4 regions of the Streptomyces sp. NPDC038200 genome follow, and region 2 is predicted to be linked to each of the others. Evidence: riboswitches for the same ligand, from Rfam matches in the RefSeq annotation. Region 2 holds a riboswitch; each other region holds the start of a gene.
What was found. Region 2 has a riboswitch for cobalamin ahead of nicT (Nickel transporter NicT). Riboswitches for the same ligand answer to the same signal wherever they lie in the genome.

Region 1: it holds a riboswitch for cobalamin, as region 2 does, so the genes downstream of both, metE (5-methyltetrahydropteroyltriglutamate--homocysteine S-methyltransferase) here and nicT (Nickel transporter NicT) in region 2, are expected to answer to the same signal.
Region 3: it holds a riboswitch for cobalamin, as region 2 does, so the genes downstream of both, ACZ7KF_RS37505 (cobalamin biosynthesis protein) here and nicT (Nickel transporter NicT) in region 2, are expected to answer to the same signal.
Region 4: it holds a riboswitch for cobalamin, as region 2 does, so the genes downstream of both, ACZ7KF_RS30225 (ribonucleotide reductase N-terminal alpha domain-containing protein) here and nicT (Nickel transporter NicT) in region 2, are expected to answer to the same signal.

What each region holds. Positions count from the first base shown of each region.
Region 1 covers NZ_JBVJYH010000012.1:34,366-41,784, reverse strand. The annotation lists gene ACZ7KF_RS23975 (enoyl-CoA hydratase/isomerase family protein) at 1-445, shown strand, start outside; gene ACZ7KF_RS23970 (CbtB domain-containing protein) at 876-1,097, shown strand; gene ACZ7KF_RS23965 (CbtA family protein) at 1,120-1,872, shown strand; gene ACZ7KF_RS23960 (histidine phosphatase family protein) at 1,963-2,544, opposite strand; gene metE (5-methyltetrahydropteroyltriglutamate--homocysteine S-methyltransferase) at 2,642-4,960, opposite strand; cobalamin riboswitch at 5,113-5,331, opposite strand; partial or broken gene ACZ7KF_RS23950 (HAD-IC family P-type ATPase) at 5,455-6,088, shown strand; gene ACZ7KF_RS23945 (trypsin-like serine peptidase) at 6,274-7,281, opposite strand.
Region 2 covers NZ_JBVJYH010000006.1:395,661-403,079, reverse strand. The annotation lists gene ACZ7KF_RS16290 (glycoside hydrolase family 13 protein) at 65-1,711, opposite strand; gene ACZ7KF_RS16285 (ArsR/SmtB family transcription factor) at 1,778-2,128, opposite strand; cobalamin riboswitch at 2,209-2,391, shown strand; gene nicT (Nickel transporter NicT) at 2,419-3,528, shown strand; gene ACZ7KF_RS16275 (nucleoside hydrolase) at 3,587-4,552, opposite strand; gene thrS (threonine--tRNA ligase) at 4,638-5,858, opposite strand; gene ACZ7KF_RS16265 (hypothetical protein) at 6,228-7,028, shown strand; gene ACZ7KF_RS16260 (helix-turn-helix domain-containing protein) at 7,032-7,419, opposite strand, start outside.
Region 3 covers NZ_JBVJYH010000028.1:22,456-29,874, reverse strand. The annotation lists gene ACZ7KF_RS37520 (lysozyme) at 95-1,027, shown strand; gene ACZ7KF_RS37515 (inorganic phosphate transporter) at 1,172-2,416, shown strand; gene ACZ7KF_RS37510 (hypothetical protein) at 2,451-2,678, shown strand; cobalamin riboswitch at 3,140-3,280, shown strand; gene ACZ7KF_RS37505 (cobalamin biosynthesis protein) at 3,379-4,323, shown strand; gene ACZ7KF_RS37500 (cobyric acid synthase) at 4,320-5,828, shown strand; gene cobN (cobaltochelatase subunit CobN) at 5,825-7,419, shown strand, end outside.
Region 4 covers NZ_JBVJYH010000017.1:217,121-224,539, forward strand. The annotation lists gene ACZ7KF_RS30190 (sensor histidine kinase) at 1-125, opposite strand, end outside; gene ACZ7KF_RS30195 (TetR/AcrR family transcriptional regulator) at 449-1,078, opposite strand; gene ACZ7KF_RS30200 (SDR family oxidoreductase) at 1,214-1,966, shown strand; gene nagB (glucosamine-6-phosphate deaminase) at 2,086-2,871, shown strand; gene ACZ7KF_RS30210 (GntR family transcriptional regulator) at 3,073-3,834, shown strand; gene ACZ7KF_RS30215 (DUF3311 domain-containing protein) at 3,958-4,221, shown strand; gene mctP (monocarboxylate uptake permease MctP) at 4,218-5,846, shown strand; adenosylcobalamin-variant (AdoCbl-variant) riboswitch at 6,130-6,230, shown strand; partial or broken gene ACZ7KF_RS30225 (ribonucleotide reductase N-terminal alpha domain-containing protein) at 6,371-7,419, shown strand, end outside.

The DNA.
Region 1 (7,419 bases), on a different contig from region 2:
GCAGCAGCCGCCGCCGGGCCGGTTGGCCGACCGGCGCGAGTGGATCGACGCCTGCTACAGCGCCGGCACGGTCGAGGAGATCGTCCACCGGCTGCTCGCCCACGGCGGTCCGGACGCCAAGGACGCCGCCGAGACCCTGCTCGCCAAGTCACCCACCGCCCTCAAGGTCACCCTGGCCGCGATCCGCCGGGCCCGGCGCCTCGGCACGCTGGAGCGGGTCCTCGACCAGGAGTACCGCGTCTCCTGCGCCGCCCTGGACAGCCCCGACCTGGTGGAGGGGGTCCGGGCGCAGATCATCGACAAGGACCGCGACCCGCGCTGGTCGCCGGCCACCCTCGCCGAGGTCACCGACGCCGATGTGGAACGCTTCTTCGCCCCGCTCGGCGACCGGGAGTTGGGACTCGGCGGGCCCGCCCCCGGCACCGCCCCGGGGACGGCAGGGTGAGCGACGCCGTCCCCGTTCTTCCGGCCGTGGAGCCGTGTCCGACCGGGCGCACCGAGGACACGGCGGAGGCGAACGCGCGAGGCCGCCTCGCGCGTTGAGCCCGCCGGCCGGAAGGATGGCAGGGAAAAGGGCGGGGTCGTCCTGGTGGTCGGGCGACCGGCGGAATTCCGCCACCGCTGACCCACGGACATCAGAACCGTCCGCCCGTGCGAGAGGTAGATCACGCAGGGCGGACGCGGTCTTGGCCGCGGGCCGGTGGCGCGGTACGGTCTGTCCGATATCGACGACGGCGAGACGGAAGCCGGTGGAAACCCGGCACGGTCGCGCCACTGTGTGCGAGAGCCTCCAGAGGCTGCTCGTGAGTCAGACCCGGGGCCGTCGTCCTGTGCACCACCGAGAGGGGACGCGAACTCCCCAAGGAGGTTCTGCCATGGCGCAGACCGTCGCCCAGCCGACAGCCACCACTCCCGCCATCCCCGCCAAGCTGCCGCTGAAGGCGATAGCCCCCTGGGCGGTCTTCTTCGGCATCCTCATGCTGGTCCTGCTCTACTTCGTCGGCGCCGAACAGGGCGCCACCTCCGTGGTGAACGGCACGGACGTCCACGAATGGGTGCACGACGCACGCCATCTGCTCGGCTTCCCCTGCCACTGACGCGAGGGGACAGCCCGCACCCATGAACTCCGCAACTGTACGGAACCTCCTCGTACGGGGCATGCTCGCCGGCCTCGCGGCCGGCGTGCTCGCCCTGATCGCCGCCTATCTCCTCGGTGAGCCGAGCGTGGACAAGGCGATCGGCTTCGAGGACGCCCACGCGCACGAACACGAGATGGAGGTCGTCTCCCGCTCCCTGCAGTCCACCGCCGGTCTCGCCACCGGCGTCCTGGTCTACGGGGTCGCCTTCGGCGGCATCGCCGCGCTCGCCTTCTGCTTCGCGCTCGGCCGCGTCGGCCGTTTCGGCCCCCGCGCCACCGCGCTGCTGCTGTCCGGCACCGCGCTGCTCGCCGTCTACGTCGTGCCGTTCCTGAAGTACCCGGCCAACCCGCCGTCGGTCGGCGACCCCGACACCATCGGCAAGCGGACCACCCTGTACTTCCTGATGATGCTCCTCAGCGTCCTGCTGGCGGTCGCCACCACCCTGCTGGGCAAGCGTCTGGCGCCCCGCCTGGGCAACTGGTGGGCGACGGTGGCCGCGGTGGCCGCGTTCGCCGTCGTGATCGGACTGGCCTTCCGGTTCCTGCCGGTCGTCAACGAGGTGCCGGGGGACTTCCCGGCCACCCTGCTGTGGCGGTTCCGCCTGTCCGCGCTGGCCATCCAGACCGTCCTGTGGGGCGCATTCGGCCTCGCCTTCGGCGAGCTGGCCGAGCGGCTGCTGAACCCCGCGCCGGCGAGGGCGACGACCCGCCGCGCGGTTCCGGCGGCGCACTGACTCCGTCCGGACGACAGAGGGCCCTCCGGAACCGTCCGGGGGCCCTCCGGAGTCGTCCGGGGGCCCTCCGGAGTCGTCCGGGGCCGACGCCTAATCGGCCTCCGGCGCGGCCGGCGGCCGCCCCACCCGCAGGTTCCAGCGTCCGCCGCGCCCGCTCAGCTCCGTCACCGAGAGCGGGGCGACATCGAGGCGCCAGAAGACCCCGGCGGGCAGGCCCAGCGCGGCCACGACCGCCGCCCGCACCACGTCCGGCTCGACCACGGCGAGTGTGCGCCCCTCCAGAGCCCCCGCGCCGGCCAGCCAGCGAGCGACCCGTCCGCACAAGTCCTCCAGCGATTCACCGCCGTGGGGGGCGCAGCCGGGGTCCGTGAGCCAGCGGCCCACCGCCTCCGGTTCGGCGGCCCCCACCTCGTCGAGGGTCCGTCCGCGCCAGCGGCCCACCTCCAGACCCGCCAGCTCCGGCACCGGAACACCGTCCAGGCCCAGCGCCGCGGCCGTCTCACGGCAGCGCACGCTCGGAGAGGCGAGGACCCGCACCGCGGAGGGCAGCGACCCGGCCGCCGCCCGGGCCCGGGCCGTGCCGCCGTCGTCGAGGGAGCCGCCGTCGTCGAAGCGGGCCTGCCGCAGCGACGCGTTCATGGCAGGGGACACGAGAAGGACTCGGCTGGTCACGCGGTCGCTCCTGTTGCTGTTGTCATGTCGTCGGTGTCGTGGACGACCGGTCCGGCCCCTCGCCGAGGACGAGGGGCCGGACCGGCCCTCGGGAGTGTCAGGCTCCGGAGATCTCCTCACGGACCGTGCGTGCCGCGGCTACCAGGTTCTCCAGCGAGGCACGGGTCTCCGGCCAGCCGCGGGTCTTCAGCCCGCAGTCCGGGTTGACCCACAGCCGCTCGGCGGGGATGGCCCGCAGACCGGTGCGCAGCAGCCGTGCCGCCTCCTCGGCGCTCGGTACGCGCGGGGAGTGGATGTCGTAGACACCCGGTCCGGCCTCGCGGGGGTAGCCGTGCGCGGCCAGTTCGTGGGCGACCTGCATGTGCGAGCGGGCGGCCTCCAGGCTGATGACGTCGGCGTCGAGGTCGTCGATGGCCCGGACGACGTCGCCGAACTCCGCGTAGCACATGTGGGTGTGGATCTGGGTGTCCGGCCGCACCCCGCTCGTGGTGAGACGGAAGGCCTCCGTCGCCCAGGACAGGTACGCGGCCCGGTCGGCGGCGCGCAGCGGCAGCGTCTCGCGCAGTGCGGGCTCGTCCACCTGGATCACCGACGTGCCCGCCGCCTCCAGGTCGGTCACCTCGTCGCGCAGGGCGAGGGCGACCTGCCGGGCGGTGTCGCCGCGGGGCTGGTCGTCGCGGACGAAGGACCAGGCGAGCATGGTCACGGGGCCGGTGAGCATGCCCTTGACCGGCCGGTCGGTGAGCGACTGGGCGTACGTCGTCCAGCGCACGGTCATCGGCTCGGCGCGGGAGATGTCGCCGGCCAGGATCGGCGGGCGGACACAGCGGGTGCCGTAGGACTGGACCCAGCCGTGCCGGGTGGCGAGGTAGCCGGTGAGCCGCTCCGCGAAGTACTGGACCATGTCGTTGCGTTCGGCCTCGCCGTGCACCAGGACGTCCAGACCCGCCTTCTCCTGGAAGGAGATCACCTTCTGGATCTCCGCCTCGACGCGCCGCTCGTATCCGGCGGTGTCGATGCGCCCGCCGCGCAACGCCGCCCGCGCGGTGCGCAGCTCGTCCGTCTGCGGGAAGGAGCCGATCGTCGTGGTCGGCAGCACCGGCAGACGCAGGTGGGCCCGCTGGGCCGCCGCGCGTTCGGCGTACGACGGGGAGCGGCGGACGTCGGCCTCGGTCACGGCGGCGGCGCGTGACCGGACGGCCGGGTCGCGGGTGAGGGGGGAGCCGGCGCGGGAGGCCAGGTCGGCCCGGTTGGCGGCGAGTTCCGCGGCGATCGTGTCGGTGCCCCGGGCCAGGCCCTTGGCGAGGGTGACGATCTCGCGGGTCTTCTGCCGCGCGAAGGCGAGCCAGCGCAGGATCTGCGGCTCGATGTCGCGTTCCATGGCGGTGTCGAGCGGAACGTGCAGCAGGGAGGAGGAGGCGGACACGTCCACCCGGTCCGCCAGCCCCAGCAGGGTCCCGAGCGTGGAGAGCGACTTCCCCAGGTCGTTCACCCAGATGTTGCGGCCGTCGACGACCCCGGCGACCAGGCGCTTGCCGGGCAGGCCGCCCACGGCCGCGAGGTCGTCCAGGTTGGCCGCGGCCGCCTCGGTGAAGTCCAGGGCGAGTCCCTCGACCGGTGCCTTGGCCAGCACGGGCAGGGCCTCGCCGAGCCGTCCGAAGTAGGACGCCACCAGCAGCCGGGGACGGTCGGTGAGGGCGCCGAGGTCGCGGTAGGTGCGGGCGGCGGCGTTCAGCTCGGCCGGGGTGCGGTCCTGGACCAGGGCGGGTTCGTCCAGCTGCACCCAAGTGGCGCCGGCCGCGCGCAGGTCGGCGAGGACCTCGGCGTACACGGGCAGCAGACGGTCGAGCAGGGTGAGCGGTTCGAAGCCGGCGGGCACGCCCGGCGCGGGCTTGGCGAGAAGCAGATAGGTGACGGGGCCGACCAGGACGGGCCGGGCGCGCAGGCCCAGGGCAAGGGCCTCCGTCAGCTCCGCGACCTGCTTGGCGGAGTTCGCGGAGAACACCGTGTCCGGGCTCAACTCCGGCACCAGGTAGTGGTAGTTGGTGTCGAACCACTTCGTCATCTCCAGCGGCGCCACGTCCTGTGTGCCGCGCGCCATGGCGAAGTAGCCGTCCAGTGGGTCGGCGGCGACGGCCGCTCGGTGGCGTGCGGGGATCGCGCCGACCATGACGGTGGTGTCCAGGACGTGGTCGTAGTACGAGAAGTCGCCGGTGGGGACCTCGTGGATGCCCGCCTCGGCGAGCTGCCGCCAGTTCGCGCGGCGCAGGCCGGCGGCGGTGGCGCGCAGGGCGTCGGCGGTGACGCGGCCCTTCCAGTACCCCTCGACCGCCTTCTTCAGCTCCCGGTGCCGACCCTGGCGGGGGTAGCCGTACACGGTCGCCCGTGCTGCCGCGGCTGCGGACTTCGTGGTCACGGAGATCTCCTTCGCGAGATGAATCCCTGAGATCCTGGCGACGGGACGTGAGCGCGAAGGGTGACGGACCGGCCGGCAGCGGCCCCTGGCCGTCCGTTCGGTGTGCACGCCGACCCGCCCACGAGGTCACCGGGATGTCCGCGCCCGAGTGGGTCGCGCGCGGGCAGGTGGCAGGTCTTCGGACTCACGGGCACGTCCTCACGAGGAGGACACCTACTGGCCGTCGCTTCCCAGGCCCTCCTCGGGCCCAGTGCGTATGACGGCGGTCGTTCCCGCTCACCGCTGCGGGGCAGTCCCGGATTCCCACCGGGTTCCCTCTTGCGACGCCTCCCGCCTGGCTGACGGGGCGAACCAGCTGCACGGGCCAGCCTACGGCCCCGGCCGGGGATGCGGTGCGGCGCGTCCGTCATTCGGATGCGGAATCGAGATCCCCGGTCGCCGCCCTGTCCTGCCCGTACGTCCCGAGGCGCGGCGGGAGAGGGCGAGTTCCGCTTGCCAGGACCGACGCCGAGGCGGCCGGACGTACGGCCATCGCCGTGGCCCGGGACGGCGAGGCCCGCGCGGTCCTCGAAGTCGCCGACGCCGTCAAGGAGACCAGCCCCGAGGCCGTCCGCCGACTGCCTGCCCTCGGACTGACGCCCGTCCTGCTGACCGGTGACAACCGGGCCGTCGCCGAGACCGTGGCGGCCGAGGTGGGCGTCGACCCGGAGCACGTCATCGCCGAGGTGCTTCCGCAGGACAAGGTCGACGTGGTCGAGCGCCTTCAGGCCGAGGGACGTTCGGTGGCCATGGTCGGTGACGGCGTCAACGACGCGGCGGCCCTCGCCCAGGCCGACCTCGGCCTCGCCATGGGCACGGGCACGGACGCGGCGATCGAGGCGGGCGACCTCACTCTCGTGCGCGGGGACCTGCGGGTCGCGGCGGACGCCGTCCGGCTCGCCCGCAAGACGCTGGGCACCATCCGGTCCAACCTCTTCCGGGCCCTTCGCCTACAACGTCGCCGCCCTGCCGCCGGCCGCCGCCGGACTGCTCAACCCGATGATCGCGGGAGCGGCGATGGCCTTCTCCTCGGTCTTCGTGGTCGGCAACAGTCTGCGCCTGCGCGGCTTCCAGGCCGTCGACCGGTGACCGCCGGCGTGCGGCGGTCACCGACGCAGCCGTCGAGGGCCCGGCGCCCCGGGCCCTCGACGGACCGGTCGTTCAGCGAAGGGAGTCGCACGACGGGACGCCGGCCGGTGCCGCCGGTCCGGCGGACGGCTGCCGGCCGGCCGGGGCTGCGGCACTCCTCCCCGCCGACGCCGTACCGGTCGGTGTCACGCGGCCTGGGCCTTGTCGTACAGGGCCTTGACCACGTCACCGAAGTACGGGCCGAACATCCGGTTCGGCAGGAACGTGTAGCCGAAGCTGTTCACGGAGACCTGCAGACCGGTGCCGGTCGCCTCGTCGAAGCCGGTGAACCAGGGGCCGCCGCTGGAGCCGCCGGTCATGTTGCACCCCAGGCTGTGGTCCTGCGAGAAGAGGAAGTCCTTCGAGCTGTTGCCGCTGCAGTAGACGAGCTTGGTGCCGTCGTACGGCGACGCGGCCGGGAAACCGAAGGAGTACATCGGCTTGTTGTAGCCCCCGTTGAACTGGATGCCCTGCGCGCCGACGACCGAGGTGAGGGTCTTGCCGTTCAGGGGAGCGACCACCGCGGCCCCGACGTCGTAGTTGATGTCCTCGCTCGCCTCCCATTGCGGAGTCGTGAGCGTGGTGGCCCCGGTCCACTGGCCGTACGGCGCGTTGCCGTTGGCGTAGGCCGGCACGAAGACCCAGTTGGTGTGCCAGCTGCCCTGGTACTTCACGCAGTGCCCGGCCGTGATGACGGTGCTGGCGTTCTGGCTGGTCACGGCGTTGCCGGTGCAGGAGGCGGTGCGCCCCTGAAAGGTGAAGAACACGCGGCCGGAGGTCGTGACGACGGCGCCGCCGCCGGTCCAGGGACCACCCGCCTGCGGGAAGGAGGCGAGGGCGGCGGAGGACGCGGAGGCGGGTGCCGCGGTGGGTGCGACGGTGGTCGTGCTTCCGTGGGACCTCCGGGGGTCGAGGGTCTTCGCGGCCTGCCGGGTCGGCGGCAGATCGAAGGGGGTGGCGCCGCGCATGCGCTCGGCCGTCCAGAAGGTGCGGGCCCTGTGCTGTTCGGCCGCCGAGGCGGAGTGGGCCACGGCCGTCGGTCCGGGAGGCGTCGCGGCCGGCACCGCGTCGGCGGCTCCGGCCTGGACGAGCCCGCCGGCGAACAGTGCTCCGGCGGCCAACAGAATGCCCGCGGCAGTGCGATGGCGTCTCACGCAGGTCTCCTTCTGCCGTGTCCGGACTGGTCGGGTCCGGACAGGGTGGGGGAACGAAGAACGGTGCGGACAGACGTGCGTGAGGCAGCGTGCCACGGATACCGTGACTTGTCAGGAGCATGCAACGGTGATTCCGCC
Region 2 (7,419 bases):
TCCGCCTTGCGACGCACGGCACCAGACCCCGCTCCCTGATCCGGTCTGATCCAAACGAAAGACCCTAGGCCAGCCACACCGTGGTGTCCGGGGGCAGTACCCGGCCGTCCGGCAGCGGGGTGCTGGCCAGCAGCACCTCGCCGGGCGGGAGCGGCACCGGTTCGGTGCCCAGGTTGGTGACGTTCCGCCAGGTCTCGGTGCGGCTGAAGTCCAGCACACCGTCCGGGGTGCCCGGCGTCCAGGCCAGCGCCTCGCCGTCCAGCAGCTTGCGGCGCAGTCGCAGGGCCGTGCGGTACAGCTCCAGTGTGGAGCCCTCGGTCCCGGCCTGCGCCTCGACGGCGTACGACGCGAAGACCGGCGGCTGCGGCAGCCAGCCGGCTCCGGGCCCGAAGCCGTACGACGGTCCGGTGCGCGTCCACGGAAGCGGCACCCGGCAGCCGTCGCGGCCCTTGCGGACGTGCCCGCTCTGTTCCCAGATCGGGTCCTGGAGCACCTCGGTGGGCAGGTCGGCGACCTCGGGCAGGCCCAGTTCCTCGCCCTGGTAGAGGTAGGCCGAGCCGGGCAGCGCCAGCATCAGCAGGGTGGCCGCACGGGCCCGGCGCAGCCCGGCCGCCGGGTCGATCGCGGGCGCGGTGCCGCCCGACAGCAGCCAGGCGGCGGGGTCGGTGCCGGGCGGCAGCAGGAGCCGGGAGGCGTGCCGGACGACGTCGTGGTTGGACAGCACCCAGGTCGCGGAGGCCCCGGCGGACCGGGCCGTGTCCAGGGAACCGGTGATGACCTCACGCAGCTCCGTCGCGTCCCACCCCGCCTCCAGGTACTCGAAGTTGAAGGCCTGGCCGAGTTCGTCGGGGCGGGCGTACAGGGCGCGGCGGGCGCCCGGGACCCAGGCTTCGGCGACGGCGGTGCGCGGCGGGCTGTAGGCGTCGAAGATCTTGCGCCAGTCGCGGTAGATCTCGTGGACCTCGTCGCGGTCCCAGTACGGGTGGCTGCCCGGTGGGACCAGCGGCAGGGCGTCCTCGCCGGTCGCGCCGATGCCGCCGACGTCCCGCAGCGGCTCGGTGAGGTCCTTGGCCAGGCCGTGGGCGACGTCGACCCGGAAGCCGTCGACGCCCCGGTCGGCCCAGAACCGCAGGGTGGTGCGGAAGTCGGCCCGCACCTCCTCGTTGCCCCAGTTCAGGTCGGGCTGCTCGGGGGCGAAGAGGTGGAGGTACCACTCGCCGTCCGGGGTCCGCCGCCAGGCGCTGCCGCCGAACACCGACTGCCAGTCGGTGGGCGGGAGTTCGCCCCGCTCGCCGCGGCCCGGCCGGAAGACGTAGCGCTCCCGGGCGGCGGATCCGGGGCCGGCGCGCAGTGCCTCCTGGAACCAGGGGTGCAGATGGGAGGTGTGGTTGGGGACGATGTCCACGACGACCTTCAGGCCGAGCCGGTGCGCCTCGGCGACCAGGGCGTCGAAGTCGTCCAGGGTGCCGAGGCGCTCGTCGACTCCGCGGGGGTCGGCGACGTCGTAGCCGCCGTCGGCGAGTTCGGAGGGGTAGAAGGGGCTCAGCCACAGGGCGTCCACACCGAGCGCGGCGAGGTGGTTCAGCCGCTCGGTGACGCCCCTGAGGTCGCCGAGGCCGTCGCCGTCGGCGTCGGCGAAGCTGCGTGGATAGACCTGGTAGATGACGGCCTGGCGCCACCAGTCGGGATTCCTGGACGAAAGGTCTGCCATGGACAGACTCTGTCCACATCGCCGGGAATCGGAAACGTCCGGCCGGGCGACGCACGGCCGTGCGGGTCAGTCTCCGCAGTGCTCCAGCAGTCCCCGCATCTCCGCGTCCACCACGCGGTACCGCACCACGCGCCCCTCCTTCTCGCCCGCCACGACCCCCGCGGCCCGCAGCAGCCGCAGGGCCTGGGAGACGGCGGGGTCGTTCATTCCGGTGGCGATCGCCAGGTCGGAGACGGCGAGCGGGCCGGTGCGGTGCAGGGCGAGCAGCAGCGCGAGCCGGTTGGCGTCGGCCAGCAGGGAGAAGCGCTCGGCCCAGGTGCGCAGGCGGTCCGCGTCGCCGATGGCGGCGATCGCCTCGCACACCCGGTGACCGTCGATGGTCCGACGGTCGGCTCGGTCGGCAGGCACGAGATGCATGCCGCCATCCTCGCAGGCCCCGTTTTGTGATCTTGAATACCTGCGCAGGTGCGCAGCTATGCAGGAAACCGTGTGTCCCTCTACCGTGGGCGGGCCGTGGTGTTCGGGAAGTCGATGCAAGGTCGACGCGGCCCTCGCCACTGTGATCGGGGAGTTCCCGTCCCGTCCGGCACCGCCGGGCCACTGGTCGTACGACCGGGAAGGCAGGGACGGCGGACGCACGACCCGTAAGCCAGGAGACCGGCCACGGCAGCGCACGAAAAGATCCACGAGGTGCTGGAGCTGACCGCATGAACCTGCCCGGGACGTCCCTGCCCGAGTCCGAGCCCGCTTCCTTCCGCTGGCGACGAGAGGACACCGTCAAGACGGCGGGGCTGATGGTGGTGATCGTCGCTCTGCACGTCGTCGCCTTCGGGATCCTCTTCCTGCTGGTCGCGCCGGGGCACTACAAGGTCGGCGGTGACGTCTTCGGTGTGGGGCTCGGCATCACCGCCTACACCCTCGGCATGCGGCACGCGTTCGACGCCGATCACATCGCCGCGATCGACAACACCACCCGGAAGCTGATGGCCGACGGCAAGCGGCCGGTGTCGGTGGGGTTCTGGTTCGCGCTCGGGCACTCCAGCGTGGTGGTGCTGCTGGCGCTGCTGATCGCGGGCGGCACCTCCCTCGCCGGGAAGGTGATGAACGAGGGCTCCACCACCCACCAGGTGCTCGGCTTCGTCGGTACGACGATCTCCGGCACGTTCCTCTATCTCATCGCGGCCCTGAACCTCGTCGCCCTGGTGGGCATCCTGAAGGTGTTCCGCGCGATGCGCGCGGGGGCGTACGACGAGCGGGAACTCGAGGCGCACCTGGACTCGCGCGGGTTCATGAACCGCGTCCTCGGCCGGCTCACCAGGTCCGTGTCCCGGCCGGGCCAGATGTACCCGCTGGGCTTCCTCTTCGGCCTCGGCTTCGACACGGCCACCGAGGTGTCGCTGATGGTGATGGCCGGTTCGGGCGCGGCGGCCGGTCTGCCCTGGTACGCGATCCTCTGCCTGCCGCTCCTGTTCGCCGCCGGGATGAGCCTGTTCGACACCCTGGACGGCACGTTCATGAACTTCGCCTACCAGTGGGCGTTCGCGAACCCCGTGCGCAAGGTCTTCTACAACCTCGCCATCACCGGCCTGTCCATCGCGGTCGCCTTCTTCATCGGCACGATCGAGCTGGTCGGCGTCCTGCACGAGAAGCTGGACCTGCACGACGACGTCACCGGCTGGATCGCCGGCCTGGACCTGGACAACGTCGGCTATCTCATCGTCGGCCTGTTCGTGGCGGTGTGGGCGGTGGCGCTGTCGTACTGGCGCTTCGCCCGGGTGGAGGAGCGCTGGACGGCCTCCGCCTCCGCCGCGGACTAGGGTCTTTCGGTTGGATCAGACCCCGCGAGCCCGGCATGATCCAAACGAGAGGCCCTGGCTAGCGCGCCACCGTCTCCAGGTACAGCTTCACGTACCGGTCCACGTCCACCTGCAACGCGACGTCCACCAGCGTCCGTTCGCGGCCGCCCTCGTGGATCTCGGACTCGCCGGGGCGGGGGCGGCGGTCGACGACGGTCTGGCCGCGGGACGGGCCGGGGGCGAGGGAGACCTCGACCGGGAGGAGACGGGTGGTGAGGCCGGCCGGGTCGGCGACCGCGCACACCGCGCCCGCGTCGCCGAGGCCGCCCGCCTCCTCGGCCTCCGGTTCCTCGCCCTGGGTGGTCGGCCGGTGGGCGAGGAGTTCGCCGGCCAGGCGGGTGCCGGGCTCGCTGCTGGTGCGCAGCCGGTGCACCTCGGGGCTGGGGACGACGACCTGCATGAAGACGTCCAGGCCGTACATCGTGATCGGTACTCCGGCGGTGAGCAGGATCGCCGCCGCCTCCGGGTCGTGCCACACGTTGAACTCCGCGACCGGCGTCGCGTTGCCGGTGGCCACGGCCCCGCCCATGAACACGATCCGCTCGATGTTCCGGGTCACCTCGGGGTGGGTGCGCAGCAGCAGGGCGATGTTGGTCAGGGGGGCGGTGGGGATCAGGGTGACCGGGCGGGGGGAGGCGAGGATCTCGCGCCGCAGGAGGGTGACGGCGTCGACGGCGGCGGGGGCCCGGGTGGGGGCGGGCAGGCCGAGGTCGCCCATGCCGTCGGCGCCGTGCACGTGCCGGGCCGGGCGGGCCGGCTCCAGCAGCGGGCGCTCGGCCCCCCGGCCCACCGGGATGTCGGGGGCGCCCGCCCGCTCCAGCACGGCGAGGGTGTTGCGGACCACCCCGTCGACATCGGTGTTGCCGGCCACGCAGGTCACCGCCCGCAGGTCGAGTCCCGGGTGGCGTACGGCGAACAGCAGGGCCAGGGCGTCGTCGACGCCGGTGTCGCAGTCGATGATCACGGGGATGGGCTGACCGGTCACGGCGGACTCCTTCCGTCGTGCCGACCTTAGATCAGTTCCGGTGCCGTGCGGCCGGTTCCGTGCGGCCGGTTCCGGTGCCGTGCGGTCAGTCCCAGAGAGCCGGGCCGCGTGCCGCCACCCGGGCGGCGATCCGGCGCAGCAGTTCGGGCGCCGGGAGCGCGTCGGGGCGCCGCCCGTCCCGCAGGCGTACGGCGGCCAGTCCGGCGCCGGCCTCCCGCGCGCCGATCACCGCCTGGTACGGCACCAGGCGTGCCGCGCGGATCCGCGCGCCGAGGGTGCCCTCGCCGGGTCCGGCGAGTTCGGCGCGCAGGCCGAGCGCCACCGCGTCCCGGACCAGCTCCGCCGCCTGCTCCACCTGTTCCTCGGCGACCGGCAGCACGGCCAGCTGGACGGGGGCCAACCAGGCCGGGAAGGCGCCGCCGTGGGTCTCGATCAGGTGGGCGACGGCCCGTTCGACGCTGCCGATGATGCTCCGGTGCACCATCACCGGCCGGTGCTTCGCGCCGTCGGCGCCGATGTAGTGCAGGTCGAAGCGGGCGGGCTGGTGGAAGTCGATCTGGACGGTGGACAGGGTGGACTCGCGGCCGGCGGCGTCCGCGATCTGTACGTCGATCTTGGGGCCGTAGAACGCGGCCTCACCCTCGGCCTCCTCGTACGCCACCGGGGACTCGGCGAGGACCTCCCGCAGCAGTCCGGTCGCCCGCCGCCACAGCGCGGGGTCGGCGACGTACTTGCCGCCGGCGCCGGGCAGGGAGAGGCGGTGGCGTACGGCCTCGATGCCGAGGTCGGCGTAGGCGCGGGCGATCAGCTCCAGGGCGGCGCGGGCCTCGGCCACCGCCTGGTCCGGGGTGCAGAAGATGTGGGCGTCGTTGAGCTGGATGGCGCGGACCCGGGTGAGGCCGCCCAGCACGCCGGACCGTTCGGCCCGGTACATGGTGCCCAATTCGGCGATGCGCAGGGGCAGTTCGCGGTGGCTGTGGGAGCGGGAGCGGTAGATCAGGGCGTGGTGGGGGCAGAGGCTGGGGCGCAGTACGACCTCCTCGGCGCCGAGTCTCATGGGCGGGTACATGTCGTCGCTGTAGTGGTCCCCGTGCCCGGAGGTCTCGTACAGCTCGCGTTTGCCGAGGGCGGGCGAGTACACGTGCCGGTAGCCGGCCCGGCGTTCGGCGTCCCGGACGTACTCCTCCAGGGTGTGCCGGACGACGGCCCCGTCGGGCAGCCAGTACGGCAGTCCGGCGCCCATCAGGGGGTCGGTGTCGAAGAGGCCGAGTTCCCGGCCGAGGCGGCGGTGGTCGTGAGCGGACATGGGGGCTCTCCTCGCTGAAGGAGGCGGACGCCCCACGGCACGCGAAAGCCCCGGGGCGTTCGCCCCGGGGCTTCGATGCTGGTCAGGTGTCAGCGCGCCGGGACGGTCTCCGGCGTCGTCGTGCTCGACGGGCACTGCTGGGCGCGCTGCATGACCGGGACGGTACCGGGCCCGCACGGCCCGCGCCACGCGTTTTCGCCGCCCGCCCGTCCCCTCCCCCGGCCGTCCTCGGAGCCGTCCTCCGGCCACCGCCTCCCCGTTCCGTGGCCGCCCCTCACCCGTACGGCCCGGAGCGCTGGTGGGCGGGTCGGGCCGGTGGTGCCGTGAGATCAGGCACCCCGTCGGCCGCACGCAGCCCAGGAGGAACCGATGCTTCCCGAGATACGCGCCCGCATATCCCGCCTGCCCCGTGCCGTCCTCCTCCCCCTCCTCGCCACCGGTCTCCTCTCCGGCGGTGCCGTCGCGGCCCTCGGACTGCGGCACCCGGAGAGCGCGCCGCAGCCCCTGCCCACGATCGACCGGTCGGCGGTCACCTCCAAGAAGCCCTCGGGGCCCGGCGGTGCCTCGCTCAGTGACGAGCAGGCGGAGGCCGCGCTGATCACGCAGACCGACCTCGGCGCCCCCTGGACCGCCACGCGCGGCGCGGCGACCTGGCGGGACGGGCTGCTGAAGGCGCAGACCTCGGCCGGCGAGTGCCAGCGGCTGCTGGACGCCCTCTACAGCGACGAACTCCTCGGTGCGCCGGGCCGCGTGTCCATCGGCCTGGACGACGCCGACACCGACGCCCAGCTGCGCTACCAGATCGGCGCGCGCCGCCCGGCGGACGTGGACACCACGCTGAACTGGCTGCGCACCATGCCGGCGCAGTGCGCGCGGTTCACGGCGACCACGCAGCTGGGGCTCGTGCAGGACGTGCAGGTCGTGGAGGCCCCGCTGCCGGAGGTGGGGGACGCCCGGCAGGGCCTGCGCGTCTCCCTGGCCAGTACGGCGTCCGACGGGCAGGAGTACCTGCTCACCCTGGACGTGGCCGTCGTCCGGGTCGGCGAGGACGCGTTCACGCTCACCAACGGCGGTCTCGGCGACGTGCCGAACGACGCCACCCAGGCCGCCGTGCAGATCGGTGCCCTCCGCCTGGCGGACATCCGCAGGCAGGCCCGCGCGCAGGTCTGAGGGTCACAGCGGCGGCTGCGCCGGGGCCGGGCCCAGGGTGGTGGTGCCGGGCGCGGTGCGGTGGCCGAGGCCGGTGCGGTAGGCGTCCAGGGCGGCTTCGACGCGGCCGGTGCGGCGGAGCAGATCGCCGAGGAGCCGGCACAGGTCGGCGAGGTCGCCGGCGGCGCCCGCGCGTTCCAGGATGCTGAGGGCACGGACGTAGTGTTCCTCCGCCGCGTCGGTGTCCCGGGCGTCCTCGGCGATGATGCCGAGCAGGCGGTGCGCCCCGGCGGCGTGGACGGCGCCGCGTTCGGAGGAGAAGTCCCCGAGGACGCCCTCCAGCAGCCCGGCGGCCTCCTCGGACTTGCCCCGGCGGTGCAGGACGTCGGCGAGTTCGACGGCGGCCTGGCTG
Region 3 (7,419 bases), on a different contig from region 2:
TGAGCCTTCAATGATCCCTCTTGCCCACTGGACGACCGCCGCCGCCCGAGCGGGCTGGGCGCCTGTCGTCCGCCACCCCGGGGAGCGGAGACGCATGGCCCGCAAACGCACCTTCGCCCGTCGGCGCGCCCGTGTCCTCGTGGCGGCCACGGCGGCGGCCCTGGCCCTCACGGGCACCACGGCGACGGCGTCGGCCGAACCGCTGGGACGGACCGCACCCCCGGGACGGACCGCACCCCTGAAGTCGGCCGGACCGCGGGACCCGCTCGGACCGCGGGACCCGCTCGGACCGCGGAAGCCCGCCGAAGCCCCCCGGCCGGCCGGACCGGCGGACCCGGCCGATGTCGTCGCCGCGTCGGAGTCCGCCACGCTGCTGAGCCTGGCCGTGGTCCTGCCGCGCGGGCACGACGTGTCGTCGCACCAGGAGGGCGTCGACTGGCGGGCCGCCCGCGCGAAGGGCGCGCGCTTCGCCTACATCAAGGCGACCGAGTCCACGGACTACCGCAGCCCCGACTTCTCCGGGCAGTACACGGGCGCCCGCAAGGCCGGCCTGATCCGGGGCGCGTACCACTTCGCCCGGCCGGACCGGTCCTCCGGGGCCCGGCAGGCCGCGTACTTCGTGCGGCACGGGGGCGGCTGGCGGGCCGACGGCTGGACGCTGCCGCCCGCGCTGGACATCGAGTACAACCCGTACAGCAAGAAGCACAGGTGCTACGGGCAGAGCAAGGAGCGGATGGTCCGCTGGATCCGATCGTTCAGCGACGAGATCGAGCGGGAGACCGGCCGCCGTCCGGTGATCTACACCACCACCCAGTGGTGGAAGCAGTGCACCGGGAACAGCCGCGCCTTCTCCTCCTCCCACGCCCTCTGGATCGCCCGTCACGGCACCTCGCGGCCGGGGCCGCTGCCGGGCGGCTGGCGGTACTGGACGTTCTGGCAGTACGGCACCAAGGGCGCGCTGCCGGGTGACCAGAATCTCTTCAACGGCTCCCTGGCCCGGCTGCGGATCTTCGCGCGCGGCAGATAGCCAAGGGACGCTTGGGGCGGCGAAGCAAAGCGGAACCCCAAACCCCCCCTCTGTGACACTGCAATGCCCACCCGAGTTCATCTTCCGTTCACCCAGGTTGCCTACGTTCGACCAGCCAACGACCTCGAACGATTGCCTGGGTAAATGGAAAGCTTCTCGCTGATCCTCGCGATAGTGGTGGTAACCGCTCTCGCGTTCGATTTCACGAACGGTTTCCACGACACCGCGAACGCGATGGCCACCACCATCTCGACAGGCGCCCTGAAGCCCAAGATCGCGGTGGCCATGTCCGCCGCCCTCAATCTTGTGGGCGCCTTCCTCTCCGTGGAGGTCGCGAACACGATCTCCAAGGGTCTCGTGGACGAGAGCGGCATCCGTCCCGAGGTCATCTTCGCCGCCCTGGTCGGCGCGATCCTCTGGAACCTGCTGACCTGGCTGGTGGGCCTGCCCTCCAGCTCCTCGCACGCGCTGATGGGCGGCCTGGTCGGCGCCACCGTCGCCTCCGCGGGCTTCGGCGCCGTCCACGGTGACGTCCTGGTCACCAAGGTGCTGCTCCCGGCGGTCGCCGCGCCGATCGTGGCGGGCGCCGCCTCCCTGCTGGCCACCCGCTTCTCCTACGGCATCGGCTCCCAGGCCGACGGCGAGGCCACCCGCAAGGGCTACCGCGCCGGCCAGATCGCCTCCGCCGGCCTTGTCTCCCTCGCCCACGGCACCAACGACGCCCAGAAGACGATGGGCATCATCACCCTCGCGCTGATCGCGGGCGGCGCCATCGCCCCCGGATCCAACCCTCCCACCTGGGTGATCCTCTCCGCCGGCCTGGCCATCGCCCTCGGCACCTACATCGGCGGCTGGCGCATCATCCGCACCATGGGCAAGGGCCTGACCGACCTGGAGCCGCGCCAGGGCTTCGCCGCCCAGACCAGCGCCGCGACCGCCATCCTGGCCTCGTCCCACCTCGGCTTCTCCCTCTCCACCACCCACGTCGTCTCCGGCTCGGTGATGGGCGCGGGCCTCGGCCGCAAGGGCGGTGTGGTCCGCTGGTCCACCGCGACCCGCATGTTCGCCGCCTGGGCGCTCACCCTCCCGGCCGCCGCGCTGGTCGGCGCGGGCGCCGAGTCCGTCACCGACCTGGGTGACTGGGGCACCGCCGCCGTCGCCGTCTTCCTGGTCGCCGCCAGCGCCGCGATCTGGAAGATCTCCCGCCGCGAGGTCGTCGACCACACCAACGTGGTCGAGGAGACCGGCGAGCCGGCCGGCGTGGTCACCACCGCCATCGCCGCCGTGATCCCGCCGCCCGCGGGCACGGTCGTCGAGGAGCTGACGGCCACCATCCCCGCCCCCGTCGCCGAACCGGCCCCGGCCGTCCCGCCGGCCGCCGCGGTCTGACCCCGAGCACACGGTTACTGAAGGAAGCATCCCCATGAAGATCGACTGGGCGGCCCTCGGCTCCGTCTTCGGTGTGAGCCTCGCGTTCACGGTGGGCCTGGTGGCCCTGTTCACCCTCGGTGTCAACGGCCTGGCGCGCCGTGAGAAGGCCGCCGCCCAGGGCGGTTCCGCCGGGCTGGCGATGACCGGTGCGTACGTGTGCTTCGCCGCGTGCGCGGCGGCGGTCGCGTACGGGATCTACCTGATCATGGCCAAGGCCTGATCACGGCCTACTCCTGAGCATGGCCGAGGCCTGACGCCGAAAGCCCGATGTCGGCCCTGCCGGGTCACCGCCTCCGCGGTGCCGGCAGGGCCGATGTGTGTCCGCGGCGCGTGCACGGGCCTGCGGGAGGGTCTCCGCCGCCCCGGCCACCGGGCCGCCCCGCGCGACCCGCCGGACGCCCGCCGGGCCCTCGCCCGCCACCTCCAGCGGCACGATCCGGCCGTCGTCGAGCGGCATCTCGCCCGCATACGCCACCGCGCCTCCCTCCCCACGTCCGTTGCGCCCCGTATGACACGGACGAGCCCTTGCAGATCCTCACCGTCCGTGCGCACGAGCGAGACCGGCGAATGCCCTCCGCGCGAGGGGAATTCACCGCGATCCGGCCGTCCGACGGCGTCCGGCGTGCCGGCGGTGTGGGCCTCCACACAGTCCGGCATCCCAGGTCAAAGGCAAGTTGACGGCCCTTCCGGACGCGTGGTGGACTGCCCAGGCCATGTACGGCGGCAGGAGAGGAAGCCGGTGCGAATCCGGCGCGGTCCCGCCACTGTCACCGGGGAAGAACCCCGGGAGCCAGGAACTCTCACCGCCGATTGACGTCGAACCAGGGCGCGGACACCCTGAGTGAGGACACAGATCGCCATGCCCGGCTGCCGAAGGACCCGTACCAGGCCCGCTTCTGTGCCCACGGCCGGCTGAGCCGATGGGTGCCGATCGCACGTACGCGTACGGCGCCGCCGCCGGCGTCCTGGGGGACCTGCTCCTCGGCGATCCGCGCCGCGGGCATCCGGTCGCCACGTTCGGCCGCGCGGCCGGAGCCGTGGAAGGCGCCTTGTGGCACGACCACCGCGGCTGGGGCGCGCTGCACACCGCCGTATGCGCCGGTGGCGCCGTCGCGCTGGGCGCGCTGGCCGCCCGCGCCGTACGCCCCTCCCGCACCGCCTCCGTCGCGCTGACCGCCGCCGCCACCTGGGCCGTCGTCGGCGGCACCTCGCTCGCCCGGGAGGCCCGGACCATCGGACGCGCCCTGGCGGCCGGGGACGTCGAGGCCGCCCGGGCCCGGCTGCCCCATCTGTGCGGCCGGGACCCGCAGGCACTGGACGCCGACGGCATGGCCCGGGCGGTGGTCGAGTCGGTCGCCGAGAACACCTCCGACGCCGTCGTGGGTGCGCTGGTCTGGGGTGCCGTGGCCGGAGTACCCGGACTGCTCGGGTTCCGCGCGGTCAACACCCTGGACGCGATGGTGGGTCACAAGTCGCCCCGGCACCGGCGCTACGGCTGGGCCTCCGCCCGCCTCGACGACGTCGCCGGCTGGCCCGGGGCCCGGCTGACCGCCGTGCTCGCCGCCGCGGCCGGACCCGATCCGCGGGGCGCCCTGCGCGCCTGGAAGGCCGACGCGCGCAGGCATCCGAGCCCCAACGCCGGTCCCGTGGAAGCCTCCTTCGCGGGCGCCCTCGGCGTCCGGCTGGGCGGGACGCTGTCCTACGGGGGCCGCATCGAGCACCGCCCCGTGCTCAACGGCGCCGCCGGACGACCGGTCCGGGTCACCGACATCGACCGGGCCGTACGGCTCTCCCGCCGCGTCGGCCTGCTCGCCCTCGGCACCACGGTCGCCGCGCGCAGCCTCCTGAAAGGACGTGGGAAGTGAACGGTGGTCTTCTCGTCGCCGGCACCACCTCCGACGCGGGCAAGAGCGTCGTGACCGCCGGCATCTGCCGCTGGCTGGTGCGCCAGGGCGTCCAAGTGGCGCCGTTCAAGGCGCAGAACATGTCCCTCAACTCGTTCGTCACACGGGAGGGCGCGGAGATCGGACGGGCGCAGGCCATGCAGGCCCAGGCGTGCCGGATCGAGCCGACCGCGCTGATGAACCCGGTGCTGCTCAAGCCCGGCGGCGAACAGAGCAGTCAGGTGGTGCTGCTGGGGAAGCCGGTGGGCGAGCTGAGCGCGCGCGGGTACCACGGCGGACGCCAACAGCGGCTGCTCGGCACGGTGCTGGACTGCCTGGCCGAGTTGCGGGGCACGTATGACGCGGTGATCTGTGAGGGGGCGGGGAGTCCGGCCGAGATCAACCTGCGGCGGACCGACATCGTCAACATGGGCATCGCCCGCCGTGCGCGGCTGCCCGTGCTGGTCGTCGGCGACATCGACCGCGGCGGCGTCTTCGCCTCCTTCTTCGGGACGGTCGCCCTGCTCTCCCCGGAGGACCAGGAGCTGATCGCCGGCTTCCTGGTGAACAAGTTCCGCGGCGACGTCTCCCTGCTGGAACCCGGCCTGGACATGCTGCACGGGCTCACCGGGCGGCACACGTACGGCGTGCTCCCCTTCCGGCACGGGCTCGGCATCGACGAGGAGGACGGACTGCGCGTCTCGCTGCGCGGCACGGTCCGCGAGTCCACCGTCGCTCCCCCGGTCGGCGAGGACGTGCTGCGGGTCGCCGTGTGCGCGATCCCGCTGATGTCCAACTTCACCGACGTGGACGCGCTGGCCGCCGAACCCGGTGTCGTGGTGCGGTTCGTGGACCGGCCGGAGGAGCTGGCGGACGCCGACCTGGCCGTCGTTCCCGGCACGCGCGGGACCGTCCGGGCGTTGCGGTGGCTGCGCGAGCGGGGGCTCGCCGACGCGCTCGTACGCCGGGCCGCCGAGGGACGCCCCGTCCTCGGCATCTGCGGCGGCTTCCAGATCCTCGGCGAGCACATCGAGGACGAGGTCGAGTCGCGCGCCGGCGCGGTCGACGGGCTCGGGATGCTGCCCGTGCGGGTGCGGTTCGCCCGCGAGAAGACCCTCACCCGGCCGTCCGGAGAAGCCCTCGGCGAGCGGGTCGACGGCTACGAGATCCACCACGGCGTGGCCACCGTCGAAAGCGGCGAACCCTTCCTGGACGGCTGCCGGGTCGGCCAGACCTGGGGCACCCACTGGCACGGCTCGCTGGAGTCGGACGGCTTCCGGCGGGCCTTCCTGCGCGAGGTGGCCGCCGCCGCGGGCCGCCGCTTCGTGCCCGCGCCGGACACCTCCTTCGCCGCGCTGCGCGAGGAGCAGCTCGACCGGCTCGGCGACCTGATCGAACAGCACGCGGACACGGACGCGCTCTGGCGGCTCATCGAGTCGGGCGCGCCACAAGGACTGCCTTTCATTCCACCGGGAGCGCCCGCATGAGCACAGTGTTGTTGTTGTCGACCGCCGACACGGATCTGCTGGCGGCCCGGGCCTCCGGCGCCGGCTATCGCATCGGCAACCCCACCCGGGTCGATGTCGCCGGGGAACTGCCGGGCCTGATCGAGGGCGCGGACCTCGCCGTCGTACGGCTGCTGGGCGGCAAGCGGGCGTGGGAGGACGGGCTGGCCGCGCTGAAGGCGTCCGGCATCCCCGCCGTGCTGCTGGGCGGCGAGGCCGTGCCGGACGCGGAGCTGATGGCCGAGTCGTCCGTGCCGGCCGGTGTGGTCGCCGAGGCCCTGCGGTACCTGGTCGAGGGCGGCCCCGCGAACCTGCTGGAGCTGTCCCGGTTCCTGTCGGACACCGTGCTGCTGACCGGTGAGGGCTTCGAGGAGCCGCGGAAGATGCCGGAGTACGGCGTCCACGGCTCCTACCCGGTCCGGGACGGCCGGCCGACCGTGGGCGTGCTCTTCTACCGGGCGCACGAGCTGAGCGGGAACACCGCCTTCGTGGACACCCTGTGCGAGGCGATCGAGGCGCGGGGCGGCAACGCCCTGCCCGTCTACTGCGGTTCGCTGCGCGGCGCGGACGCCGGGCTGTACGAGCTGCTGGGACGGGCCGACGCCCTGGTCGCCACGGTGCTGGCCGCCGGCGGTACGCATGCGTCGCAGGCTTCGGCGGGCGGTGACGAGGAGTCCTGGGACATCGGCGCGCTCGCCGACCTGAACGTCCCGGTCCTGCAGGGCCTCTGCCTCACCTCCTCGCGGGCCGCGTGGCAGGAGTCCGACGCGGCCCTGTCCCCCATGGACGCGGCGATGCAGGTCGCGATCCCGGAGTTCGACGGCCGCCTGATCACCGTGCCGTTCTCCTTCAAGGAGCAGGGCCCCGACGACGTGCCGGTGTACGTCGCCGACCCCGAGCGGGCCGCCCGCGTCGCCGGGATCGCCCTGCGGCACGCCCGGTTGAAGCACAAGCCGAACGCCGAGAAGAAGATCGCCCTGGTCTTCACCGCCTACCCGACCAAGCACTCCCGCGTCGGCAACGCGGTCGGCCTGGACACGCCCGCGTCGGCGGTGCGGGTGCTGGACGCGCTCCGCGAGGCCGGGTACGGGCTCACCGCGTACCCCTCGGGCGGCGACGAGCTGATCCACCGGCTCATCGAGGCCGGCGGCCACGACGTGGAGTGGCTGACGGAGGACCAGCTGGCGGCGGCGCCCGCCCGGGTCCCGCTGGCGGACTACCGGGCGTGGTTCGAGAAGCTGGACCCGGAGCTGCGGGACGCGATGAGCGAGGCGTGGGGCGAGCCGCCGGGCGGCCTGTACGTCGACGGCGAGGACATCGTGCTCGCCTCCCTGCGGTTCGGGAACGTCGTGGTCATGATCCAGCCGCCGCGCGGCTTCGGGGAGAACCCGATCGCGATCTACCACGACCCCGACATGCCGCCCTCGCACCACTACATGGCGGCCTACCGCTGGCTGGAGAACAGCTTCGGCGCGGACGCCATCGTGCACATGGGCAAGCACGGCACGATGGAGTGGCTGCCGGGCAAGGGCCTGGGCCTGAGCGCCGGCTGCGCGCCGGACGCCGTCCTCGG
Region 4 (7,419 bases), on a different contig from region 2:
AGCACCAGATCGGCGAAGGAGAGGTCGGAGAGCAGCTGCCACTCCGAGACCAGCAGGTGGAGCCACTCGAGGTCGGAGTCGTCCAGGGCGGTGTGCTGGCGTACGAGTTCGTTCATGGAGGGCACATGGCGAGCGTACCCGGGGCCCCGGGGGTGGCCGAAAAACACCCGCGGGCCGCGGCGCCTGGAAGGGACCCTCAACCCTCACCGGCACCGCAGCCCGGAGCATCATCGGCCGTGGGGTGTGCGGTCCCGGTCGGCCGAAGGCCGAGGAGCCGGGGCAGTCAGGGCAGAGAGCACCGGTTCCTCGATCCGCCTTCCTGTGCGGGGAAGACGGAGGCTTGGTTCTTCTCGATTGTGGACTAGACCACGATGGCGTGTCCATGGCGGGGAGGCGCCCGGCCGCGCGAGCGCCGGCACGCGATGCCACGCAGCCTAGCCGGACCCGGTCAGTTGTGGGGCCAGATGGCCATGGCAATTTCCACGAGTGCTTCCAGTTCCTCCCGGCGCGCGCCGTCGCGGGCCTGCTGGGACATGCCCTGGATCATCGCGCCGGCGTGCCGGGCGAGGGCGGCGGCGTCGGTGCCGGCCGGCAGCAGCCCGGCGACGACGTCCGCGCGGATCCGGGCTTCGAGGCCGGCGATGTTGGCGTTGCGTCGCTCGCGCAGCAGCGCCTCGACCTCGGGGCTGGTGCAGTTGGTCGCGGCGTGGACGATCAGACAGCCGTACGGATGGGCCGGGTCCGTGTACTCCGCGGCGGCCTCGCGCAGCATGCGCGCGATGCCCTCCCTGGCCGTGGGCTCCTCGGCCAGGGCACGCTCGCCGAGGGCGCCGTGCGAGCCGGCGTAGACCTGGACCACCTCGTCGAACAGGGACCGCTTGTCGCCGAAGGCCGCGTACAGACTGGGGGCGCCGATGCCCATGACGCGGGTGAGGTCGGAGACCGAGGTGGCCTCGTACCCGCGCTCCCAGAAGGCCATCAGCGCTTTCTCCAGCGCCGTGGCCCGGTCGAAGGAGCGCGGACGGCCTCGTGTCCGGCGCTTGCCGCCCTGCTCATGCGTGTCCTGACCCGTCGCCATGGGTTGATTTTATAGCGGACCCTAGAGAATTGTCGGCGGGGTGGTGTACGGTTTTTATGTAGTGATCGCTAGAAAAAGCTGCGCCGCAGATCTGCGCTGCACAGGTCTGGGCTGGACGAATGCGGAGGGGTGGCCATGGGTGCGCTCACGGGGAAGACGGCACTGGTCACGGGAGGCGGCCGGGGCATCGGGCGGGGGATCGCCGAGCGGCTGGGCCGCGACGGGGCCCGGGTGGCGGTGCATTACGGGAGCAACGAGACCGCCGCCAAGGAGACGGTCGCCGCGATCGAGGCGGGCGGCGGCTCGGCGTTCGCGATCGGAGTGGAGCTGGGCACGCCCGGGAACGCCGAGCGGCTCTGGGAGGAGTTCGACCGGCATGCGGACGGGCTGGACATCCTCGTGCACAACGCGGGCATCGGCGCCTCCCGCCCGTTCGCGGAGATCGACGAGGAGGAGTACGACCGGCTCTTCGCGGTGAACGTGAAGGCGCCGTTCTTCCTCACCCAGCTCGGCGCGGAGCGGCTGCGGGACGGCGGGCGGGTGGTGAACATATCGTCCGGGCTGGCGCGGTCCGCCCTGATGCCCCACACCGTCGCCTACGGGATGACCAAGGCGGCGCTGGACGTCCTCACCCGGGACCTGTCCAAGGTGCTCGGCCCCCGCGGGATCACGGTGAACTCCGTGGCACCCGGAATCGTGGACACCGACATCAACGCCTCGTGGCTGCGCGCGAGCGACGAGGCCCGGCAGGAGGCCGCCGCGTACTCGGCGCTGGGGCGGGTGGGGACCCCGGCGGACATCGCCGACGTGGTCGCCTTCCTGGTCTCCGAGGACGGCCGCTGGGTGACCGGACACTGGCTGGACGCGACGGGAGGCTCCCTCGTCTGAACCCGGTCCGAGAGCCCGGAAAACCGCCTTCCGTCCCGCGCCGCCGCACGCCGATTCTGTTAGATTGGTCTAAACCACATAGAGACGCACAGAGCCCTCTTCAGAACGGCAGGCCCAGCGTGGAAGTTGTCATCGTTCCGGACGCCGCGGCGGGCGGCGAGCTGATCGCCGAGGCCATGGCGCAGCTGCTGCGACGCAAGCCCGACGCCCTGCTCGGCGTGGCCACCGGCTCCACCCCGCTGCCCATCTACCAGGCACTGACCGCGAAGGTGCGCTCCGGCGCCGTGGACGCCTCGCGCGCCCGGATCGCGCAGCTCGACGAGTACGTGGGGCTGCCCGCCGACCACCCCGAGTCCTACCGCTCGGTGCTGCGCCGCGAGGTGCTGGAACCGCTCGGCATAGACATGGAAGCGTTCATGGGGCCGGACGGCACGGCGGAGGACGTCCAGGCGGCGTGCGAGGCGTACGACCGCACGCTCGCCGAGGCCGGCGGGGTGGACCTGCAACTGCTGGGCATCGGTACCGACGGGCACATCGGGTTCAACGAACCGTGCTCCTCGCTCGCCTCGCGCACCCGGATCAAGACGCTGACCGAGCAGACCCGCGTCGACAACGCCCGCTTCTTCGACGGCGACATCGAGCAGGTCCCCCACCACGTCATCACCCAGGGCATCGGGACGATCCTGGAGGCCCGGCACCTGGTGCTCCTGGCGACGGGCGAGGGCAAGGCGGACGCCGTCGCCGCGACCGTCGAGGGCCCGGTCGCGGCCGTCTGCCCGGCCTCCGCGCTCCAGCTCCACCCGCATGCCACGGTGGTCGTCGACGAGGCCGCCGCGTCCAAGCTGAAGCTGGCCGACTACTTCCGGCACACCTACGCCGACAAGCCGGAGTGGCAGGGAATCTAGCCGGGGCACCGGCGGGGACGGGCCCTGACTCACCCGCGCTCCGCCGGAGCGATGGACTAGACCAACAGCGGGTGCAACGGTATACAGAGGGGATCACGGAGCGTGCGGGGGGAGTCCTGACCCGGCAACCCGTGCCACGATGTGAGCCGTGGCCGATGGGATGTCGGTCGCTTTCGGCATTCGGAGCCGGGAAGGCAGAGCATGAGCACCGACGTCAGCAGTGCGGAGAACGAGACCGGCACCACCCGTACCGCGCGCGTGCCCAAGTACTACCGCTTGAAGAAGCACCTGCTCGACATGACGGAGACGCAGGCGCCGGGTACGCCGGTCCCGCCCGAACGCACGCTGGCCGCCGAATTCGACACGTCCCGCACCACGGTGCGCCAGGCCCTGCAGGAACTGGTCGTGGAGGGCCGGCTCGAACGCATCCAGGGCAAGGGCACCTTCGTGGCCAAGCCCAAGGTCTCCCAGGCGCTGCAGCTCACCTCGTACACCGAGGACATGCGGGCGCAGGGCCTGGAGCCGACCTCGCAGCTGCTGGACATCGGGTACATCACCGCGGACGAGCGGCTCGCCGAGCTGCTCGACATCGCCGCCGGGGGGCGCGTGCTGCGCATCGAGCGGCTGCGCATGGCCAACGGCGAGCCGATGGCGATCGAGACCACCCATCTGTCGGCCAAGCGTTTCCCGGCCCTCAGGCGCTCGCTGGTGAAGTACACCTCGCTGTACACCGCGCTCGCCGAGGTCTACGACGTGCACCTCGCCGAGGCCGAGGAGACCATCGAGACCTCCCTGGCCACCCCGCGCGAGGCGGGGCTGCTGGGCACCGACGTGGGCCTGCCGATGCTGATGCTCTCCCGCCACTCGCTGGACCGCGAGGGCAAGCCGGTGGAGTGGGTGCGGTCGGTGTACCGCGGGGACCGGTACAAGTTCGTGGCACGGCTGAAGCGGCCCGTGGAGTAACCGCCCGGCACGTTCGCTGAATCGATATACCGATATGCGGACGAGGTCTTCCACTGCCACGACAACGTCACCTAGATTGCCTGCGCATTACACAGGTGATCAGCGAGGGGACGGAGCCGTGGCATGTCCGAAACGCCTGAAGTGAGACCACCGGTGGTGACACCGGTGCGGGTGATCATCGCACTGTGTCTCGTCGCGCCCTTCGTGGCGATGCTGTGGGTCGGCTCCTACGCCAAGACGGACCCCGCGTTCATCGGGATCCCGTTCTTCTACTGGTACCAGATGCTGTGGGTGCTGATCTCCACCGTGCTCACCATGCTGGCGTACAAGCTCTGGCAGCGTGACCAGCGCGCCCGTCAGGACACGAACGGGGGTGCGGTGAAGTGAAGGACGGAGTCAACGGCGTCGCGCTCGGCGTCTTCATCTTCTTCTTCCTGGCCGTCACGGTCATGGGCTTCCTGGCCGCGCGCTGGCGCAGGGCCGAGAACGAGCAGTCCCTGGACGAATGGGGTCTGGGCGGCCGGTCCTTCGGCACCTGGGTCACGTGGTTCCTGCTGGGCGGCGACCTGTACACGGCGTACACCTTCGTCGCCGTACCGGCGGCGATCTACGCGGCGGGCGCGTCCGGCTTCTTCGCGGTGCCGTACACGATCCTGGTGTACCCGCTGATCTTCACCTTCCTGCCCCGCCTGTGGTCCGTCTCGCACCGCCACGGGTACGTCACCACCTCCGACTTCGTGCGCGGGCGGTTCGGCTCGAAGGGCCTGTCGCTGGCGGTGGCGGTGACCGGCATCCTGGCGACGATGCCGTACATCGCGCTCCAGCTCGTCGGCATCCAGGCGGTGCTGGACGTGATGGGCGTCGGGGGCGGCGAGGACACCAACTGGTTCGTGAAGGACCTGCCGCTGCTGATCGCCTTCGGTGTGCTGGCGGCCTACACCTACTCCTCCGGTCTGCGCGCCCCCGCGCTGATCGCGTTCGTCAAGGACACCCTGATCTACATCGTCATCGCGGTGGCGATCATCTACATCCCGATCAAGCTGGGCGGGTTCGACGACATCTTCGCCAAGGCGGGTGACGCGTTCAGCCAGGTCAACCCGGCCACGGGGAAGCCGCGCGGCGCGCTCGCCCCGCCGGAGGCGGGCCAGTGGACGTACGCCACGCTGGCCCTCGGCTCCGCGCTCGCGCTGTTCATGTACCCGCACTCGATCACCGCGACCCTGTCGTCCAGGAGCCGTGAGGTGATCCGTCGCAACACCACGATCCTGCCGCTGTACTCCCTGATGCTGGGGCTGCTGGCACTGCTGGGCTTCATGGCGATCGCGGCCGGTGTGAAGGTCACCAACGGGCAGCTGGCGATCCCGCAGCTGTTCGAGGACATGTTCCCGGACTGGTTCGCCGGTGTGGCCTTCGCGGCGATCGGCATCGGCGCCCTGGTCCCGGCCGCGATCATGTCGATCGCCGCCGCCAACCTCTTCACCCGCAACATCTACAAGGACTTCATCAAGCCGGACGCCACGGCCGAGCAGGAGACCAAGGTCTCCAAGCTGGTCTCCCTGCTGGTGAAGGTCGGCGCCCTGGTCTTCGTCCTCACCATGGACAAGACGGTCGCCATCAACTTCCAGCTCCTGGGCGGCATCTGGATCCTCCAGACCTTCCCGGCCCTGGTCGGCGGCCTGTTCACGCGCTGGTTCCACCGCTGGGCGCTGCTGGCCGGCTGGGCGGTCGGCATGATCTACGGCACGGCCGCCGCGTACGGCGTCGCCTCGCCGACGCAGAAGCACTTCGGCGGCTCGGCCAAGGAGATCCCCGGCATCGGTGAGATCGGCTACATCGGCCTCACGGCGTTCGTCCTGAACGTCGTGGTGACCGTGGTCCTCACCGTCGTCCTGAAGGCCGTGAAGGCCCCCGAGGGCGTCGACGAGACCCGGCCGGAGGACTACACCGCGGACGCGGGCGACCCGGGCGTCCAGGTGGAACTGCCGCCCGCGACCGCGGGGGCCGGCCACTAGACAGCCGTCGCCGGACGGGCCGTCGGAGCACATCCGGCGGCCCGTTGCCGTACCTCCGCGGGGACAGGGACACGCGGACCCGGCCCGCGACGGCCAGGGCCCCGCGCGCCGCCCACCGCAGCCGCGAACGCCTCGGCTCCGTCCGCACACCGGAGCGGGACGGCGATCCGCTCCCGGACGGGCCGTACGTCACGCCGGTCGCCCACGAGTTGACCCTCTGAAACCGCGACGACACAACATCTGGGGGTGACACGACAGCCCGGCACTAGATGTATGCTCATCCTCGCTGTCATGCAGGGGAATCCGGTGCAAGTCCGGAACTGTCCCGCAACGGTGTACTCGCGCGCCTCCGCACGCCTGTTCAGTCCGAGGACCTGCCGGCAGCCCACCCGGCCCGTCCGGTCCGGGTGTGTTTCTGACGACGTCCGGGCCTCGCGGAGTGGGCCGGTGGACGCGACGCCGTGCGCGCTCGTGGCTGCCCCTGCCCTCCGCCAGGCCCCGTGCCGAGCGAGGGAGAGCCCCACGTGACCATCGCGCCAGCCGATCCGGCTTCAGTCAGCGAGCTGGAGACCGACGGTCCCGGTACCGCGCTGCTGCGGACCCTGACCGAGCTGACCGCCGACCTGCCCGACGCCGACCCGGGCCGGGTCGCCGCCGCCGCGCTGCGCGGCCGGTCCGCGCGGGCCGACGAGGCGGAGCTGCGCGAGCTGGCCACGGAGGCCGCCGCCGGACTGATCTCCGAGGACCCCGCCTACTCGAAGCTGGCCGCCCGGCTGCTGACCCTCGCGATCCGCGACGAGGCCGCCTCGCAGGGGGTGACGTCCTTCACCCAGTCCATCGCGGTCGGGTACCTGGAGGGCCTGATCGCCGACCGCACCGCGGACTTCGTCCGGCAGCACGCGGAGCGGCTCGACGCGCTGATCGACGGCACGGCCGACGACCGGTTCGGCTATTTCGGCCTGCGCACCCTGCACAGCCGTTACCTGCTGCGCCACCCGATCACCCGCAAGGTCGTGGAGACGCCCCAGCACTTCATGCTGCGCGTGGCGAGCGGCCTCGCCGAGGACGACACGACCCGTTCCGTGGAGGAGGTCGCGGCGCTCTACAGGCTGATGAGCCGCCTGGACTACCTGCCGTCCTCCCCCACCCTGTTCAACTCCGGTACGCGGCACCCGCAGATGTCGTCCTGCTATCTGCTCGACTCCCCCCTGGACGAGCTGGACTCCATCTACGGCCGCTACCACCAGGTCGCCCGGCTCTCCAAGCACGCCGGCGGCATCGGCCTGTCCTACTCCCGTATCCGCTCGCGCGGTTCGCTGATCCGGGGGACGAACGGGCACTCCAACGGCATCGTGCCGTTCCTGAAGACCCTCGACGCCTCCGTCGCCGCGGTCAACCAGGGCGGCCGGCGCAAGGGCGCGGCCGCGGTCTACCTGGAGACCTGGCACTCCGACATCGAGGAGTTCCTGGAGCTGCGGGACAACACCGGTGAGGACGCCCGCCGCACCCACAACCTGAACCTGGCGCACTGGATCCCGGACGAGTTCATGCGCCGGGTCAACGCCGACGAGCA